3 regions of the Cytobacillus sp. genome follow, and region 1 is predicted to be linked to each of the others. Evidence: riboswitches for the same ligand, from Rfam matches in the RefSeq annotation. Region 1 holds a riboswitch; each other region holds the start of a gene.
The links. A riboswitch is a leader RNA that binds a small molecule or an ion and turns the genes downstream of it on or off. The one in region 1 is predicted to bind S-adenosylmethionine.
Positions count from the first base shown of each region.

Region 2: it holds a riboswitch for S-adenosylmethionine, as region 1 does, so the genes downstream of both, ACEQ1T_RS06275 (2,3-diketo-5-methylthiopentyl-1-phosphate enolase) here and ACEQ1T_RS01500 (methionine ABC transporter ATP-binding protein) in region 1, are expected to answer to the same signal.
Region 3: it holds a riboswitch for S-adenosylmethionine, as region 1 does, so the genes downstream of both, ACEQ1T_RS23760 (methionine ABC transporter ATP-binding protein) here and ACEQ1T_RS01500 (methionine ABC transporter ATP-binding protein) in region 1, are expected to answer to the same signal.

Region 1 is NZ_CAXQGS010000012.1:9,774-15,513, forward strand. Features, by position in the region: gene ACEQ1T_RS01485 (M20 family metallopeptidase) at 1-932, opposite strand, end outside; gene ACEQ1T_RS01490 (MetQ/NlpA family ABC transporter substrate-binding protein) at 960-1,787, opposite strand; gene ACEQ1T_RS01495 (methionine ABC transporter permease) at 1,806-2,456, opposite strand; gene ACEQ1T_RS01500 (methionine ABC transporter ATP-binding protein) at 2,446-3,477, opposite strand; SAM riboswitch class I at 3,636-3,736, opposite strand; SAM riboswitch class I at 3,836-3,935, opposite strand; gene ACEQ1T_RS01505 (DMT family transporter) at 4,003-4,923, opposite strand; partial or broken gene ACEQ1T_RS01510 (PLP-dependent aminotransferase family protein) at 5,055-5,740, shown strand, end outside.
Region 2 is NZ_CAXQGS010000040.1:33,158-38,897, reverse strand. Features, by position in the region: gene ACEQ1T_RS06295 (aspartyl-phosphate phosphatase Spo0E family protein) at 1-189, opposite strand, end outside; gene ACEQ1T_RS06290 (acireductone dioxygenase) at 488-1,021, opposite strand; gene ACEQ1T_RS06285 (methylthioribulose 1-phosphate dehydratase) at 1,083-1,718, opposite strand; gene ACEQ1T_RS06280 (2-hydroxy-3-keto-5-methylthiopentenyl-1-phosphate phosphatase) at 1,715-2,377, opposite strand; gene ACEQ1T_RS06275 (2,3-diketo-5-methylthiopentyl-1-phosphate enolase) at 2,370-3,602, opposite strand; SAM riboswitch class I at 3,689-3,792, opposite strand; gene ACEQ1T_RS06270 (pyridoxal phosphate-dependent aminotransferase) at 3,885-5,057, opposite strand; gene ACEQ1T_RS06265 (carbon-nitrogen family hydrolase) at 5,201-5,740, shown strand, end outside.
Region 3 is NZ_CAXQGS010000135.1:3,567-9,306, reverse strand. Features, by position in the region: gene sufC (Fe-S cluster assembly ATPase SufC) at 1-568, opposite strand, end outside; gene ACEQ1T_RS23780 (hypothetical protein) at 905-1,057, opposite strand; gene ACEQ1T_RS23775 (carboxymuconolactone decarboxylase family protein) at 1,351-1,722, opposite strand; gene ACEQ1T_RS23770 (MetQ/NlpA family ABC transporter substrate-binding protein) at 1,852-2,697, opposite strand; gene ACEQ1T_RS23765 (methionine ABC transporter permease) at 2,710-3,378, opposite strand; gene ACEQ1T_RS23760 (methionine ABC transporter ATP-binding protein) at 3,371-4,396, opposite strand; SAM riboswitch class I at 4,551-4,654, opposite strand; gene ACEQ1T_RS23755 (O-acetylhomoserine aminocarboxypropyltransferase/cysteine synthase family protein) at 4,795-5,740, opposite strand, start outside.

The DNA of each region.
Region 1 (5,740 bases):
TCTCCCAAGTCTTCAATCACTTCTTTAAACACCTGGTCATATGTCTTGTTTAACAGCAGGTTATCAACTTCATTTTGAAAAGCAATAACATTGAGCTTTGCTCCTGTTGCCAATGCGGCGCCTTCAGCGACAGCTTTAACCTTCCGTGTTACCTCATTAAGACTGGTTCTGGTTGTAGCACGGATGAAGAATCTGGCTTTTGCATACTCTGGGATAATATTTGGAGCATCCCCGCCATGAGTAATAATGCCATGGATTCGCACATCATCCTTTAATTGCTGACGAAGGGCATTAATTCCGTTAAACAGCTGAATAACTGCATCAAGGGCATTGATTCCTTCCTCCGGTGAAGCTGCCGCATGGGCAGGCTTTCCGATAAACTCGAAGTCAAGCGGATCAACTGCCAGTGATGAACTGGTCAGGCGGGTATGGTTTGATGGATGAACCATCAGGGCAGCGTCAATGCCTTCAAGCAAGCCATGCTTCACAAAGCTTCCTTTTGCACTTCCATTTGGACCGCCTTCTTCTGCCGGGGTTCCAAATACTACTGCTTCCCCACCGGTCTCATCAATGACCTTGCTCAATGCAATGGCTGCTGCCACACTTGTCGTACCTATGATATTGTGACCGCATCCATGACCCAGCCCGGGAAGGGCATCATATTCTGCAAGGAATGCAATGGACGGCCCCGGTCTATCGGATTTCTTCCGGGCGAGGAAAGCTGTTTCATGCCCGGCCACTGCCCGCTCTACTTCAAATCCTTCCTTCTCAAGGATGCCTGAAAGCAAGCCAGAGGCAAAAAACTCCTCATTCCCTATTTCCGGGTTTGCATGGATCTGGTGGCTTGCGGAAAGATAAAGTTCTTTATTATCCTCAACATTTTTCTTGATTGCTTCTTTTAGTTCAGAAAGTGCTTTTACAGGTGCCGCCATCATTGTTCCTCCTTTATAAATAATTTTTTACCAGCCAATTTCACTTAAAGGTATGAAAGTCGGGATCATGCTTCCGTCATATTCTTTCGTGATGAAATCAGCTACATCATCTTCCTGGTAAAGTTCTGCAATTCTCTTAAGCGTTTTGTTATCTTTATCTTCTGTTCTGACAGCAATGATATTTACATACGGAGTAGCGGTTTCGCTTTCAATAAAAACTGAATCCTTAGTTGGGTTAAAGCCTGCATCTACAGCAATTCCGTTATTGATTACAGAAGCAGAGACATCTGGAAGTGCACGCGGCGTCTGTGCTGATACCATTTCTACAAATTCAAGGTTCTTCGGATTTTCAACGACTTTATTCAAGTCCAGGTTTCCGTCATAGTCCTCGGATAATCTAATCAAGCCGGCTTCCTCCAGTAAAAGAAGGGCTCTTCCGCCATTTGAAGCATCATTTGGAATGGCAATTTTGCCGCCTTTCGGAATGTCTTCCACCGATTTTACTTTTTCAGAATAAAGGCCCATTGGTGCTAATACAGTTGTCGCAATTGGTGTAAGATCCATATTATGCTCTTTAATAAAAGTATCAAAATAAGCGACTGTCTGGAATGCATTTACATCAAGATCACCTTCTGCAAGGGCAACGTTTGGCTGTACATAGTCAGAGAATGTTACAACCTCAATTTCAATGCCTTCCTTTTCAGCCTTTTCTGCAATAAAGTCCCAGATGCGTGTATCAGATCCGCTGACACCTAATTTAATTTTCTTGGTCTCTTCTCCGCCAGTTGTGCTTGAGCATGCTGCAGTGAACACAGCCAATGCTAAAATAATGAATGATAAAAATAGTTTTTTCATGATGTGTTTCCTCCTCATTTATCTTCTTCTGATTTTTTTGGATATGATATTTCCGAATGACTGCAGGCCTTGAACCATGACCACTAAGATTGCAACGGTAATCAGCATGACGGTTGTATCGAATCGCTGATAGCCATATGTAATGGCAAGGTCACCAAGGCCGCCGCCTCCGACCGCCCCGGCCATGGCTGATGCTCCGACCAGACCGATTGTCGCAATTGTAAAGCCTAATACCAGCGAACTGAGCGCTTCAGGAATCAGGAACTTTAAAATGATCTGGCCAGGTGTCGCTCCCATTGCTTCTGCAGCTTCAATGACTCCCGGATCAACCTCAAGCAATGAATTTTCTATTAATCTCGCAATATAGGGTCCTGCATAAAAGACAAGCGGCACTACTGCTGCAGCAGTTCCAATCGATGTCCCGACAATCATCCGGGTGATTGGGATGATGGCTACCATTAAAATGATGAAGGGGACTGATCTGAAAATATTAATAATGCTGTTTATGATGTTAAAAACAACGGTGTTTTCCAGCAGATGCCCTTTCCTTGTTACGACAAGCAATATGCCAAGCGGCAGTCCAATAAGAGCTGAAAACAGCAATGAGAAAGCCACCATTTGGATCGTTTCAATTAAGGCTTCGATGATTTTTTCCTGATTAACTAGCACGTGTTGTCACTTCCTTTATAGAAACTTTTTCCTGGCTGATGTACTGGATAGCACGTCTGATTTCACTGTCCGGACCCTGGAATTCGACAATCAGGTTGCCAAACGGTGTTCCCTGAAGTTCAGTAATATTTCCAAACAGGACGTTGAAGTCGATATTAAACTTTTTGGCAACCTGCGAAAGGAGCGGCTGCCCGGCAGAATTTCCAACAAAGTTGATTCTAAATACCTTTTGAAGACCTTGCTGTCTTTCGATCACTTCTTTAATGGAGTCAGGTATTTGATCATTCATAACCGTGCTGACAAAGTTTTTCGCTGTTTGTGTTTTTGGTGATGAAAAGACATTAAAGACGGTTCCTTCTTCGATAATTTTTCCTGCCTCAATAACAGCGACACGATCACAAATCTCTCTGATTACAGACATTTCATGGGTAATGATCAGAATGGTAATATTGTATTCTTTATTTATTTTTTTCAGCAGCTGCAGGATCGAGCTGGTTGTCTGAGGATCCAGTGCTGAAGTCGCTTCATCACATAATAGAATGGAAGGCTGGGTCGCCAGTGCCCTGGCAATTCCGATCCGCTGCTTTTGTCCGCCTGACAGCTGATCGGGATAGCTGTTCGCCTTGTCGGCGAGCCCCACGAATTCCAATAGTTCATGAACACGCTTTTTGATTTCATCTTTAGGGACCTTAGCCAGTGTGAGCGGCATCGCAACATTGGCAAACACTGTTTTCGAATTTAATAGGTTAAAATGCTGAAAGACCATTCCGATGTTTCTTTTCACTTCGCGAATTTCCCTTACAGATAAAGCCGTCAGATCATGTCCGCTGACAATAACCTTTCCTGAAGTCGGTTTCTCCAGCCAATTGACACAGCGGATCAAAGAACTCTTTCCCGCACCGCTGAAGCCGATCACACCGAAAATCTCACCCTTGTTAATCTTTAAGTCTATTCCGTTTAAAGCAGCTACCTGCTGTCCTCCGCTTTCATAGACTTTCTTTAAATTCTGAAACTCTATCATTCAGCATCTCCCCTTTGATGGTGACAGGTATTTATACCACTTTAATGAATTGGTATAGGTACCTGTCACTTTTTATTCACTAACTATTCCTATGCGAAAACTAAGAATTATATCCTGAAATTTACCCCTTCCATCAGAAGAGGTTTTTTGAAGGCCCCTCCTTATCTTTCAGGCTTTCGCCTGCTGGATTTGGCACAGTGCAGTCTGCCTGCTGCCGAAGCTTCATTGGGCCAGGCCCCTCTGCTTCTCTCGATAAGAATTATTCATATGTTTATGAATAGAATCTCGCTGCATTTTTCCGGTAAAATAAAAACCCTCTTCTAAAGAAAGAAGAGGGCAGCATTTATCAATGGTCCTCTTCTTATCTTTCAAGCTAAGCTTGCTGGATTTGGCACGGTACACTTTTGTCCGCTGCCGAGGTGTCATAGGGCCAGTCCCTCAACCTCTCTGGATAAGAAGATTTTTATTATTTGGTTGTTTAATATGTTTATTACTTTACCACAATAAAGAAAAGGATGTCAATCATTATTTTTTAATATTTTCACCTGGTCCATTTTCATAAGTTTCTGTCACTTTAACAGAGCTCTCTTTACGGTGAATAATCATCACACCTGCTAGAGTAATCACACCACCTGCAATTGATAACATAGCCGGCACCTCTCCCAGCCAAACCCAGGCAATGACAAACGCTATTGCTGGTGTCAGATAAAGAGAGCTTACCGCTTCAGAAGTCCCTCGTATAGACGCAAGAAAAGCGAGGGCAATATATGGAATTACCGTTGGAAAAATCCCCAAATAAAGGACACTAAAAGTGGATTCGGCCGTCGCATGAAAGATCTCACTACCAAGCCCTGGAAGATAAATCAGCATAAAACTAGTCCCTGCCCAAACGGTATATGATGTAAATGACAAAAATCCGTACTTATTAAAGTATTTAGCCTGAAACACGAAATAGATGCTTTCTGAAACGGAAGCAAGCAGGACAAATAATATACCGGTTTGGATTTCAAACCCGCCTCCTGTACCAAGGGAAATAAGTACCGCACCCGCAAAACTGACTGCGGAACCAATCCACCTTACCCTTCCAAATCTTTCCCTTAAAAATATAGCAGCCAAAGCAGCCGAAAAAATCGGAGTCATTGATACAATCAAGCTTGCCGGCCCGGAGCTTACTGTTTTTTCCCCAATGTTGAGTGCAATATGATAAACCGTAAAACCAAGAAATCCAAGTATAAGAATAGGAGGAAGGTCTTTTATATCCGGAAGACGCATCTTTGTCAGCAGCGCTAAGACACCAAGTGCAGCGGAACCAATTAAAAGTCTAAAAAGGGCGAGGTTCTCCGGGGAGTACGATTCAAGTCCAGCTCGAATTCCCGGGAATGCGGATGCCCAGAGAATGATGATAGAACTATGCGCCCCGATAATCATAAATTTCTTATTTGCCAACTTCATCCCCCTTATCAGCATTTCCAGCCATTTTCTGTGCTGCTTTTCAGGATAATCAATAACTGATACAATGTCCTCAACCAATTAGAAAAGAATTTTGCCAGCCAATTTTTATGAAGGCGGTTATATGGATGGATACAGCACAATTGCCAAAATATCAGCAGGTTATAGAAACTATTAAAGGAAAGATTTCCAAAGGTGAATGGCCAATCGGAAGTAAAATTCCAAGCCAGCGAAAACTGGCTGAAGAGTTTGGAGTAAACCGAAGCACAATTATCACTGCTCTGGAAGAACTTGCAGCAGATGGATTAATAGAAGGGAAAACGGGGGTTGGCACTAAGGTTATTAATAATACATGGACTCTGCTCGCTTCAAGGCAGTCTGCCAACTGGAGTGAATATATCGATACAGGGATACACAGAGCCAGCGAAAAAATCGTTCAAGAAATTAATGACTTAGAAATGGATCCTGCTTTTATACAGCTCAGCAAAGGAGAGCTTTCCCCTGAAATTTTCCCTGTGGAAACGATGCAGAAAGTTCTAAAGGAAGCTGCTGATGAATTGAGTGAACTCGGTTATGAGGAACCAAAGGGGTATTTGCCATTAAGAAAGGCAGTCAGTGAGTATTTGGCAGCATCCGGAATAGACGCTTCTCCTTCCTCGATACTTATTGTTTCTGGAGGGCTGCAAGCCCTGCAGCTTATTTCACTGGGCCTTGTGCAAAGAGGGGTACCCGTATTTCTGGAAAAGCCCTCTTACTTATATTCTTTACAGCTTTTTCGGTCATCAGGCATGAATTTAAAAGGATTGCCGATGGA
Region 2 (5,740 bases), on a different contig from region 1:
AATCCTCATTCTTTTCTTTTGTTCCTTCTCTCTTTTAATGACGCATTGATATTCAAAAATTAATTGATCAAGTTCCTGGCTGCAGCGCACAGTTTCCTGGCTCGCCATTCCATTTTTCTTGGCTGTTTCTATCATTTTTTCCCTTTTTTGCTGAATTTCAGTCAGCAGCTGTATTCTTTTATAGCGCAACGTTCTTCCTCCTACTCCTATCCCTTTATCCGATATAAATGTGTCTACTTGAAGCATTATTACAAGAATTTCTATAAATGTAAATAGATTCGCAATATTAGACAATCTTTTTCCAAACTTATTTTTATCGACATCAATTTCAATTCGCCATCATGCGGTTTCGACACATTCTGCTAAATTACACATGCGGCATCAACGGGATTTGATAAAAAATTTGCCAGACTAAAACATGTAAAAAATATCCAATTGTTATAGTGAGAAAATAAAAACCCAATGCCGGTGGCAATGGGTCATCAAATTATTGATGGACTTCCTTTTTTTCATAAATTGGCACCCATCCTTCTGCAGAAACAAAAATTCGGATGGCTACTACTTTTCGATCATCCTGGAGGGTAAAATAATGGCGGATGTTTTCAGGTACGGATATTAAATCGCCTGGATTCAGGAATACTTCAAAGAATTCCCCATCTTTTCCTTGTATAATAAAAACTCCATGGCCGCTGACAATAAATCTCACCTCATCATCAGTATGATGATGTTCCTGCTGGAAATTTTGAAGAAGCTGCTCCAAATTCGGCGTATTCTCTGAAAGCGAAATTACATCCTGTGCCTTATATCCTCTTCTTTCTGAAATATCTTTAATTTCTTCAGCAAATGCAGCCAAAATTTCTTGTTTTTCATTATCGGAAAGTAAATATTTTTCCTGCAGATTTTCAGGCAATTTCTCTATTGCCCATTGCTCATAGATAACCTCCTGCTTTTCCAGAAAAGCTGCAACCTCTTCCTGATTCCTGATTTCTTTTTTTGAATTTTTCAGTACAATATATGCCAAACTAATCAACCCTTTCTATTAAAATCTTTCTCTAGCATGTTTTAGAACAGAAGCTTGGGTACTAGACTACTTTAAATAGCTGATTGGGCTTATGTTCCAGGAGCCTTAGCTGATAGCGGAAAAGAAACTCTGAAGCCTCAAGGATCTTTTTAGCCTCAAAGGAGGTTTTGCCCCATACAGTAATTCCATGATTTCTTATTAAAACAGCACCTGCATCTTCATGTATATGGGAAGAAAAACACTTAGCCAGCGCGGGAATATGTGCATGATTCGGAATAATCGGAATCCTAAGAACAGCATCTTCCTCCCATTTATCAAATGCTTTAATCAGCTCCTGCCCTTTAAATGTAACTGCCTCCTGATCACCATAAATTTCTGAGATGACATTATTATCTATTGTATGTACATGGAGACTGCATTCAGCTTTTGTTCTTCTATATATCTCAGTATGCAGAAGTGTTTCAGCGGATGGCTTTAGATGTGTTTCCACTGCCGGGTGTCCATATTCATCAACAAGGAGAAAATCTTCATCAGTTCGTTTCCTTTTATCCTTTCCGCTTGCTGTAACGAGGAATTGAAGGGGACGCCCGCTGACCTTAATGGCCAGATTTCCGCTCGTTCCCATAAACCAGTCCCTTTCTGCAAGCTCGTCCTTAATATCTGCAAGCTCATTCCATTTTTCCTCAAGTCTGCTCATACCCTCACCTCATTTAATCTTTTTAAAAGCTCAATGCAATCATAGAACGATTCAAAGGCACAATGATTTAGGTTCATCTCTTTGCTTTTCTCCAGGAGCAGGTCTCTTGCTATGACAAAGTCTGCCTGTTTTGCAGCCTCCAGATCAGTTACTGAATCCCCGATCACCACTTTAAAGGTTTCCTCACCCTCCAGTTTTCTCATAATGGAAGGCTTGCAGCAGCCGCAATTATTATCGCAATTCTCATCACAGCTATGCGGCCATAAGATTTTAATTGTATCGCCGCTAAAATCAGAACTATTGCAGAACACCTCTTCAAAGGGTCCATACTTATCCAATACAGGAGCCACAAAAAAATCTATTCCTCCGCTGACTATATAAAGCGGTATATTTTCCTTTGCCAGATAATCGATAAATGGCTGAAATCCCTCTCTTACTCTCGCATTTTCCAAGATGAAATCGGTGATCTCATCTTTCAGACTGCTTGGGAGAAGGGAAAACATCTTTCCTACTCCTTCCTGAATGGAAATTTCCTGTGCCAGAACTTGATTTTTTATCCCTTCCCACCTGGAAGGAGCAAAGTGCTTCATGATATGAATGATGTTATCATTTTCGGTAATAGTTCCATCAAAATCACAAAAAACCGCTATTTTAGCCATTCTTGACAGCCACCTCTTTGTACCCCCACAGATCAATCGCTTTTTTTAATTCAGGGAAGTTTGATGGAGCATCTGTTAAAGAAGCCCCCTTTAATATTAAATCAATTGCCTGGCGGAATGCCAAACCGCCTCCTCTTGCCCCATCCGGATGCCCATGTACGCCGCCTCCGGCATTGATTACACTGTCTATTCCGAAGTCTTCGAAAAGAAGAGGCACAAGACCCGGATGGATGCCGGCTGATGGAACCGGAAAGGTTCTTTTGCAGAAATCATTCTTAGTCAGGGCATCCCCAATTGATAATGCCTGAGTTTTTTCAAGGGCAACCGATCCATAAGGGGAAGGGAATAGAGACAAGTCTGCACCTGCATACCTGAGAAGTTTCCCTAAAAGCAAAGGATAGGAAATCCCATAAACATTTGAAGCAGAAAGTGCTCCACTAACTGCAGGATGTGCCATGATAGGCAGCCCAATCTCTTCATCTTCTCTTAATGACTGCAAAACATCGAGCCCATAAGAAAATACATTAAACAGAAGAAGGTCTGCACCAAGTCTGGATGCCTTCCTTGCCTTTTCTTTTAATTCAAAAGACCTGCCTGTTAAATTTACAGCATATAGGGTACGGTGCCCTGTTTCCTCATAAACCTGCCTTAGCACTTCTTTGCCTTCGGTTATCCTGGCTTCAAAAGGTGTAAGGCGGTTTTCAAATAGAATTTCATCATCTTTTACAAGGTCGATGCCGCCAAGGGCCTGTTCCCTAAGCTGCGAAGTTAAAAAATCCATGTCTTTGCCCAGCACCCCTTTGAAGATGCTCATTAGAAGGGGTCTGCCATATACATTCACTTTTTCCCTCAGTCCGTCAATCCCGAATCGAGGCCCAGGGAAAAAGCTTTTAAGTTCATTGGAAAACTGTAAATCTAACAATTTAATCTTTCCGTCCAATGACAGCTTTCCAAAGACTGTTGTTAATATTGCCGGTAAATCCGGACTGAAATTAACAGTGGGATAGGCAATCTTAATGACTGCAGCTGTTTCCTTTCTTTCTTCATCTTTAATAAGGACTTCAACAGCAACGACCCTGCCTTTATGCTTTTCCAACTGCTGTTTTTCAAGCTCGGGCAAATGGGTCCATGACCCGACCGTTAACCCTAAAGCGATCTCCTCGGCCTTTTTCTCCGGGTTATGTTTTTCATCATGAATCAGATACGTTGCAATAATTTCACTCATGTATATTCTTCCTTTCAAAAATCAAAGAATGGGAACAATAAAAAACCTCTTCAAATAAGAAGAGGTTAGCATAGCAATCTAACATCTTCTTATCTTTCAGCTAAAAGCTGCAAGATTTAGCACCGTGCTCAGGTATAAGTCGGTTGCCGGGCTTCATAGGGCTAGTCCCTCCGCCTGCTCTTGATAAGAAAACGAAACGAGTATTCAGTTAATTTCGAATTAAAATTTAATTAGAATTATGACAGTGCTTAATATTTTTGTCAATTGAATTATGAAAAAAATTTAAAACAAATTTAATTTTTTTATTCGCCCCACTGCTTCTTTAAGTCTATCCTCAGATGTCAGCAATCCGGCTCTCACATACCCTTCTCCATAATCACCAAATCCGATGCCAGGTGCAACCGCAATATGCGCTTTATCCAAGAGATAGTCAGCAAACTCTTCCGATGTAAATTGCTCAGGGACTTTGAGCCATGCAAAAAAGGAGCCTTTAGGAGCTTGTACATCCCAGCCAATTTCCCTGAGGCCAGAGATGAAGGTATTCCGTCTGGATTCGTAGATAAAATTCAACTCATTAACACAATCCTGGGGTCCTGACAGAGCGGCTGCTGCAGCTTCCTGAACAGCACCAAACAAGCTGACGTATAGATGATCCTGCATTAGATTCAGTGCTTTAATGACACTTGCATTTCCAGCTGCAAATCCTATTCTCCAGCCTGCCATATTAAAGGTCTTTGAAAGGGTATAAATTTCAATACCGACCTCCTTTGCCCCTTCTGCCTGAAGAAAACTTTCAGGCTTGTTGCCGTCAAAACCAATTCCGCCATATGCAAAATCATGGACGATGCAAATACCATGACTTCGGCTCAAATTAACTGTTTCCTGAAAAAAATCCTTATTTGCCACTGCTCCTGTCGGGTTATTTGGATAATTAAGGAACATCAGTTTAGCTGAATTAAGCTGATCTGCTGACAATTCACTGTATACGGGCAAGAAGTTATTATCTTCTCTTAGAGGCATTGTCACCATGTTTGCTTTAGCAAGTGCTACACCTGACCAATAATCAGGATATCCCGGGTCCGGAACCAATACGCTGTCCCCAGGGTTTAAAAGGCATTGAGGGATTTCAACAAGGCCAGCTTTACCTCCAAAAAGGATGGCTATCTCGGTTTCGGGATCCAATTCAACATCGAATTCCCTTTTATAAAAGGATGCAGCGGCCTTTTTTAAATAAGGGAACCCCTGGAAAGGAGAATATTTATGGTTTTGCGGATTTTCGGCTGCACTTTGAAGACTCTTGACAATATGCTCCGGGGTAGGCAGATCAGGATTTCCCTGTCCAAGATTGATGACATCAAAACCTTGTTCGAGTTTTTTCCCCACTTTGGCTGTCAGAGATGCAAAAAACTGTTTAGGCAGACTTTTCAAAAGATCTGATTGCGGATAATTTACCAAATTGTTCACCTGCTTAAAAAAAAGATTGAAAATATAGTCACAAATGATATAACGTAAATGATAAGATGTAAAGTAAAATTTTGAAAATTTCCATCTATCGGACTAATTTTACCATATGGATAAGATGATTGCGGGGGAGTTTTATGAAATTAAAGATTGCCTGTTTACAAATGGATATTTCATTTGGAAAACCTGAGGAGAATTATAAAACAGCCGAAACCATGATTAATAAGGCGCTTAAGGCTAATCCGGATGTTATTGTGCTGCCTGAACTTTGGACGACAGGCTATGATTTGACCAGATTGGGTGAAATTGCAGACCAGGATGCCGGGTCAGCACTAGTTTTTTTAAAAGAGGCAGCACAGAGCAATCGAATTCATCTGATAGGAGGATCTGTTGCAAAGAAAACATCCGAAGGCATTTACAATACTCTGCTGATTGTAGATAACAAGGGTGACTTCATACATGAATACAGCAAGCTGCACTTATTCAAGCTTATGAATGAACACCTCTATCTGAAAGGAGGGACAGCTAAGGGAGTATTTTCTCTGGAAAATAGGAAGTTTGCAGGGATGATTTGTTATGATATCCGTTTTCCTGAGTGGGTGCGGACCCATACAGCGGAAGGTGCCGAAGCTTTATTTGTAGTAGCAGAATGGCCATTGGCCCGGCTGGCACATTGG
Region 3 (5,740 bases), on a different contig from region 1:
TTCCTTTAGAAACAACCTTTAATGCATCGATATCCAGTCCGGAATCAATTTCATCAAGAATCGCCATTTTAGGCTCAAGCATCATTAATTGAAGAATTTCATTGCGCTTCTTTTCACCGCCTGAGAAGCCTTCATTTAAATAACGCTGCGCCATATCAAGATCCATCTCAAGGAATTCCATCTTGCTGTCCATTTTGCGGATGAATTTCATAAGAGAAATTTCATTGCCTTCCTCAAGACGGCTGTTAATTGCAGAACGTAAAAAATCGGCATTTGTTACGCCGCTGATTTCACTTGGATATTGCATTGCAAGGAATAGGCCCGCACGTGCGCGTTCGTCAACTTCCATTTCAAGAACATCTTTACCATCTAAGGTGATGCTTCCCTGTGTTACTTCATACTTAGGATGGCCCATGATTGCAGAAGATAGAGTTGATTTACCTGTACCGTTCGGCCCCATTATAGCGTGAATTTCTCCGCCTTTGATTTCAAGGTTTACACCTTTTAATATTTCTTTTCCCTCAATAGCAACATGAAGGTCTTTAATTGTAAGTACTGATCCTGCCATAATATATACCTCCGTCAATAAAAGAAGATTTGTAAATCGGCCTTCAGCCGCAAATCTCTATTCTCATTTTATTCTCATTACAATCTTATAACAAATCAAATTTGATAGCAACTCTTTAAGACCATTAACAAACTTTTCAAACAAAAATGTTTAGAAAGCCTGTAAATATAGATTTTATCATATTAAGTTAATGGCATCAAAGTATAAAATAACCGGGAACCAGGCATGTCCTATCTATTTTTTCCCGGGACTGTTATTTCATGTATAGCAAAAAAGAAAACCAGTGCATAATTGGCACTGGTTTCTATTTTCTTCATTATTATATATACCTTTAACCTAGGAATGAATTTTTCTTTCAAGATCTGCAACTAAGCGCTGGCTTTGAAGATAATCTTCCTCGCGTCTTTTTTCAACTTCCATTCGAATATCATGTTTCCGGCTGTACACTTCATATCCAACTCCATGGGCAGCTTGCATAGCTTTTTCCATTTCACTCGTGTAGTTCAGCTGTAACTGACTGATAATGAATCAATCCTTTCGGTTTTTAATGCTTTTCGCATTTCGTTTTACATCTAAAATCTTAACACTCACCATATACCCAGCACAAAGCGGAAAAAACCTGATTTTTTTAGCAATATAAGGAATGAGAACCCGTGAAGCGCTTTCATAATGAGAATTCTTAAAATACTGGCCATATCCTCTGGATTAATGGTTGTTTTAATAATTTTCTGAAAAATGATTATGATAAAATAAAACTCCTGCTATTGAGCAGGAGCTGGTTATCAGTGATTTTGCTGATTTAATTCTGTCATGGCCTCCTGGACGAGCGTAACCGCCTGGCTCATTGCAGCCCCCCCGCCAAAAGCTGCTGTAACTCCAACTGCCTCAAGAATTTCTTGTTCTGACGCTCCTTGATCGATGCATCCTTTCGTATGATAAATAATGCAGTATTCATCTTGAGAATATAAACTGATTCCAAGTGCAATCAGCTGCTTTTCCTTTTGGGATAAAACCCCATCCTTAAAACAGGCTTCTGTAAAAGCATTATAATGCTCTGCTAAATCAGGCATTTTGTCAGTGAATACACCCAATCCAACTTTATAGTCATGAAGGGCTGCTTCTATTGAGTTTGAAGGTTCATGATAATGTTCCATTCGGCTCCACTCCATTTCGAAATAGTATCAAGGTTAGTATGTTTGATTACTTTTCAAACTATGCGGGTGACAGAGCCTGGAAGGGCAATTAAAAAACAGGCGATTTTAGCCGCCTGTTTTTTTCCACTATTACTCAGATACCGGTACAACGGCACCTTCATATTTTTCAAGAATGAAATCCTGAATTTCTTTAGAACGAAGCACTTCTACAAGAGCTTTAATTCCTTCTTTTTCTTCATCGCCTGTACGGACTGCAATTACATTAACGTATGGTGAATCTTTGTCTTCAATTGCAATTGAATCTTCAAGAGGATTCAATCCGGCATCAATTGCATAATTGGAGTTGATCAGGACTGCATCCCCTTCTCCATTATTGTAGATTTGAGGAAGAAGTGATGCTTCATATTCAGTATCAAACTTTAATTTTTTAGGATTGTCTTTAATATCTTCTAGAGTTGCTTCCGTTTTTTCTACATCTTCATTTAGAGTAATAAGTCCCTCTGCTTCAAGCATGGAGAGAATACGGCCATGGTCTGCTACTGAGTTGCTCATGATGATTGATGCACCCTCAGGAAGTTCATCAAGGCTCTTATACTTTTGGGAATATACTCCGATTGGCTCAATATGAATTCCGCCTGCATTTGTAAAATCATATCCATGTTCAGCTTTCTGTGACTCAAGGTAAGGAATGTGCTGGAAATAGTTTGCATCCAGCTCCTTAGTCTCAAGAGCCTGGTTTGGCAATACATAGTCCTGGAATGTCACAACATCAAGTTCAAAGCCTTTTTCTTCAAGTAATGGCTTTGCTTCTTCAAGAATTTCAGCGTGAGGTACGTTGGAAGCCCCTACTGTAATTTTTGTGCTTTCTTTACTTTCTCCGCCTTCACCGGCATTGCCGTCTTCTTCTGAAGTTCCGCAAGCTGCAAGAACAAGTGCTACTGCAAGTGCAAGAGCAAGTGATAACCATTTTTTCATGTTAATCTCTCCTTAACGTTTGTCTAATTTTGTTGTTATGATATCTCCAATAAACTGGATGATAAATACGATGATTAGAATAATGACAGTCGCCATAAGCGTCACATCACTGCGGCTCCTCTGGAATCCTTCCAGGTAAGCAAGGTTTCCAAGTCCGCCAGCACCGATAACACCGGCCATGGCTGTGTAGCCAACCAGCGCGATGGCTGTAACAGTAATTCCTGAAACAAGAGCGGGCATTGATTCCGGAAGCAGAACCTTCCAGATAATCGTGCTTGTTTTTGCGCCCATAGACTTGGCCGCTTCAATTACACCTTTATCTATTTCCCTCAAGCCGATTTCAACCATACGGGCATAAAACGGGGCAGCACCAATAATTAACGCAGGCAGTGCTGCATCTTCCCCGATCATTGTTCCAAGAAGAAACTTTGTAAATGGAATCAATAACACGATCAGAATAATAAACGGAATCGAACGGAATATATTTACGAAAGCAGAAATAATTTTATTGATTGCTGCATTTTCCCAAACATTTCCCTTCGAGGTCAAAAAGAGCAGCAGTCCCAGAACTGCTCCCAAAATAAAGGTTGCGAGAACAGAAATGGCTGTCATATATAGAGTTTCCATTGTAGCTTCCCACATGGAATCCCATTGTACATTTGGAAACCATTCGTTAAGCATTGGAAATCACCTCCACGCCCACCTGCTGAGAGTGAATAAATTCGATGGCTTTTGCCACTTCCTCTGCCTCTCCATCAACATGGATGAATAAAGTACCGTAAGAACCATTCTGTGTTTGTGAAATCTTTCCTTGAAGGATATTTACGGTTACCTGGAAATTCCGGATCAGGTTTGTAATCAATGGCTGTTCAGCTGATTCACCGACAAATCCTAATTGCACTACTTTTCCTTCTGGATACAAATCGACCAGGTGATCAATCGTTTCCTTAGTTTCTTCAGGCTCTGTTACCTGCTGTACAAAACGCTTTGTAATCGCAACTTTAGGATTCCTAAACACATCCAATACTGGCCCGATTTCAACAATTCGGCCTCCCTCCATAACCGCAACCTGATGGCAGATTTTACGGATAACGTGCATTTCATGTGTAATTAGGACAATTGTTAAGCCCAGACGCTCATTGATATCAACAAGCAGCTCCAAAATGGAGTCTGTAGTCTGCGGATCAAGTGCAGATGTCGCCTCATCACAAAGCAGCACTTTCGGATTGTTGGCAAGGGCTCTCGCAATTCCAACTCTTTGCTTTTGGCCGCCGCTAAGCTGGGAAGGATAAGCATCTTCTCTTCCTTCAAGACCAACGAGTTTAATGAGCTCGTCTACCCTTTTCAGCCTTTCCTGCCGGGAAACACCAGCGATTTCAAGCGGAAATGCGATATTCTCCCTTACCGTTCTTGACCATAAAAGGTTGAAATGCTGGAAGATCATGCTGATTTCCTGACGCGCTTTTCTTAGCTTGCTTCCCTTTATCTTTGAAACTTCATTGCCTGCAACTGTTACACTGCCCTGGGTAGGAAGCTCTAACCCATTCAGCATGCGGATCAAGGTACTTTTACCTGCACCGCTATATCCGATAACTCCGAAAATTTCTCCCTCTTTCACCTCCAGGTTTACATCATCAACTGCTTTTACCTGTCCCTTTTTTGAAGGAAAAATCTTCTGTACATCTTTTATAGAAATCAACGTGAAATGTCACCTCTTTAATCGAAAAATACAGATTATAATTAATAGACTGCTCATATTCCTCTATTTTTTACTCCTTAATGGAGTTCATGCGCTAAAAGCAAAAATGCCTTTCTGCACATGAGCAGAAAGGCATTAAAAAATTAAGTCCTTTCTCTCATCTGTCAAAGCTATGCTTTGAGTGAATTGGCACCATTTCAAATAATTGACGGTTGCCGGGCTTCATAGGGCACTTCCCTCCACCTCTCTTGATAAGAGCGTAACGTTCTATATTCAATTAATACTTTAAGTAATTTAAGCAGTTTTTTAATTACGTTTGCTATCGTATCATAGCCACTAAAAAGGTGTCAACGATGAAATTTTAAACTTTCGGAAAAAAATGAATGGTAAATTTTCCTTTATGCTTTTGCAGCAAGCGATGTGATGCCTGAAGCTTCTTCAATCGCCTGTTCCAGATCCTCAATCAAATCTTCCGCATTCTCGATCCCGATAGAAATCCGAATTAGATCTTCCGCCACTCCGGCAGCTTTTAAACCTTCTTTATCCAGCTGCTGGTGAGTGGTACTTGCAGGGTGGATAATCAGACTCTTTGCGTCCCCTACATTTGCTACGTGTGCCCAGAGCTGCAGATTATTGATTAGCTTGGCTCCAGCTTCTCTTCCGCCTGATATACCAAACACAGCCACAGCGCCTGCTCCTTTAGGCAAATATTTATCTGCCAACTCTTTGTCCGGATGGCTTTCAAGCCCTGGATAAAGCACCCAATTAACGGCTGGATGCGCCTCCAGATATTCCACTACTTTTTTTGTATTGGCAATGTGCTCCTTCATTCTCACATGCAAAGTCTCAAGCCCCAACGCAAATTGAAATGCACTTTGCGCACTCATCGCTGGCCCCAGGTCTCTTAACAGCTGAACGCGTGCTTTAATAATATAAGCCGCCTCGCCAATTGCTTCGCTATAGACAATATCATGGTAGCTCGGATCCGGTTCTGTAAAGCCCGGGAACTTAGGGGAATTCCAGTCAAATTTTCCGCCGTCTACAATAATTCCTCCCATTGTTGTTCCATTGCCGAGCAGCCATTTAGTCGCAGAGTGTATAACAATATCAGCACCATGTTCGATAGGCCTGCAAAGATAAGGTGTAGCAAAGGTGTTATCGACAATCAGCGGCACACCATTCTCGTGTGCAATTGCTGCGACCTTTTCAATATCCAGGATTTTTAAGCTGGGGTTTCCAATCGTTTCCGCAAAGATGGCCTTTGTTTTATCCGAAATCGCGTTACGGAAATTTTCCGGATCTTTTGGATCGACCAGTTTCACTTTAATCCCATACTTGGGAAGT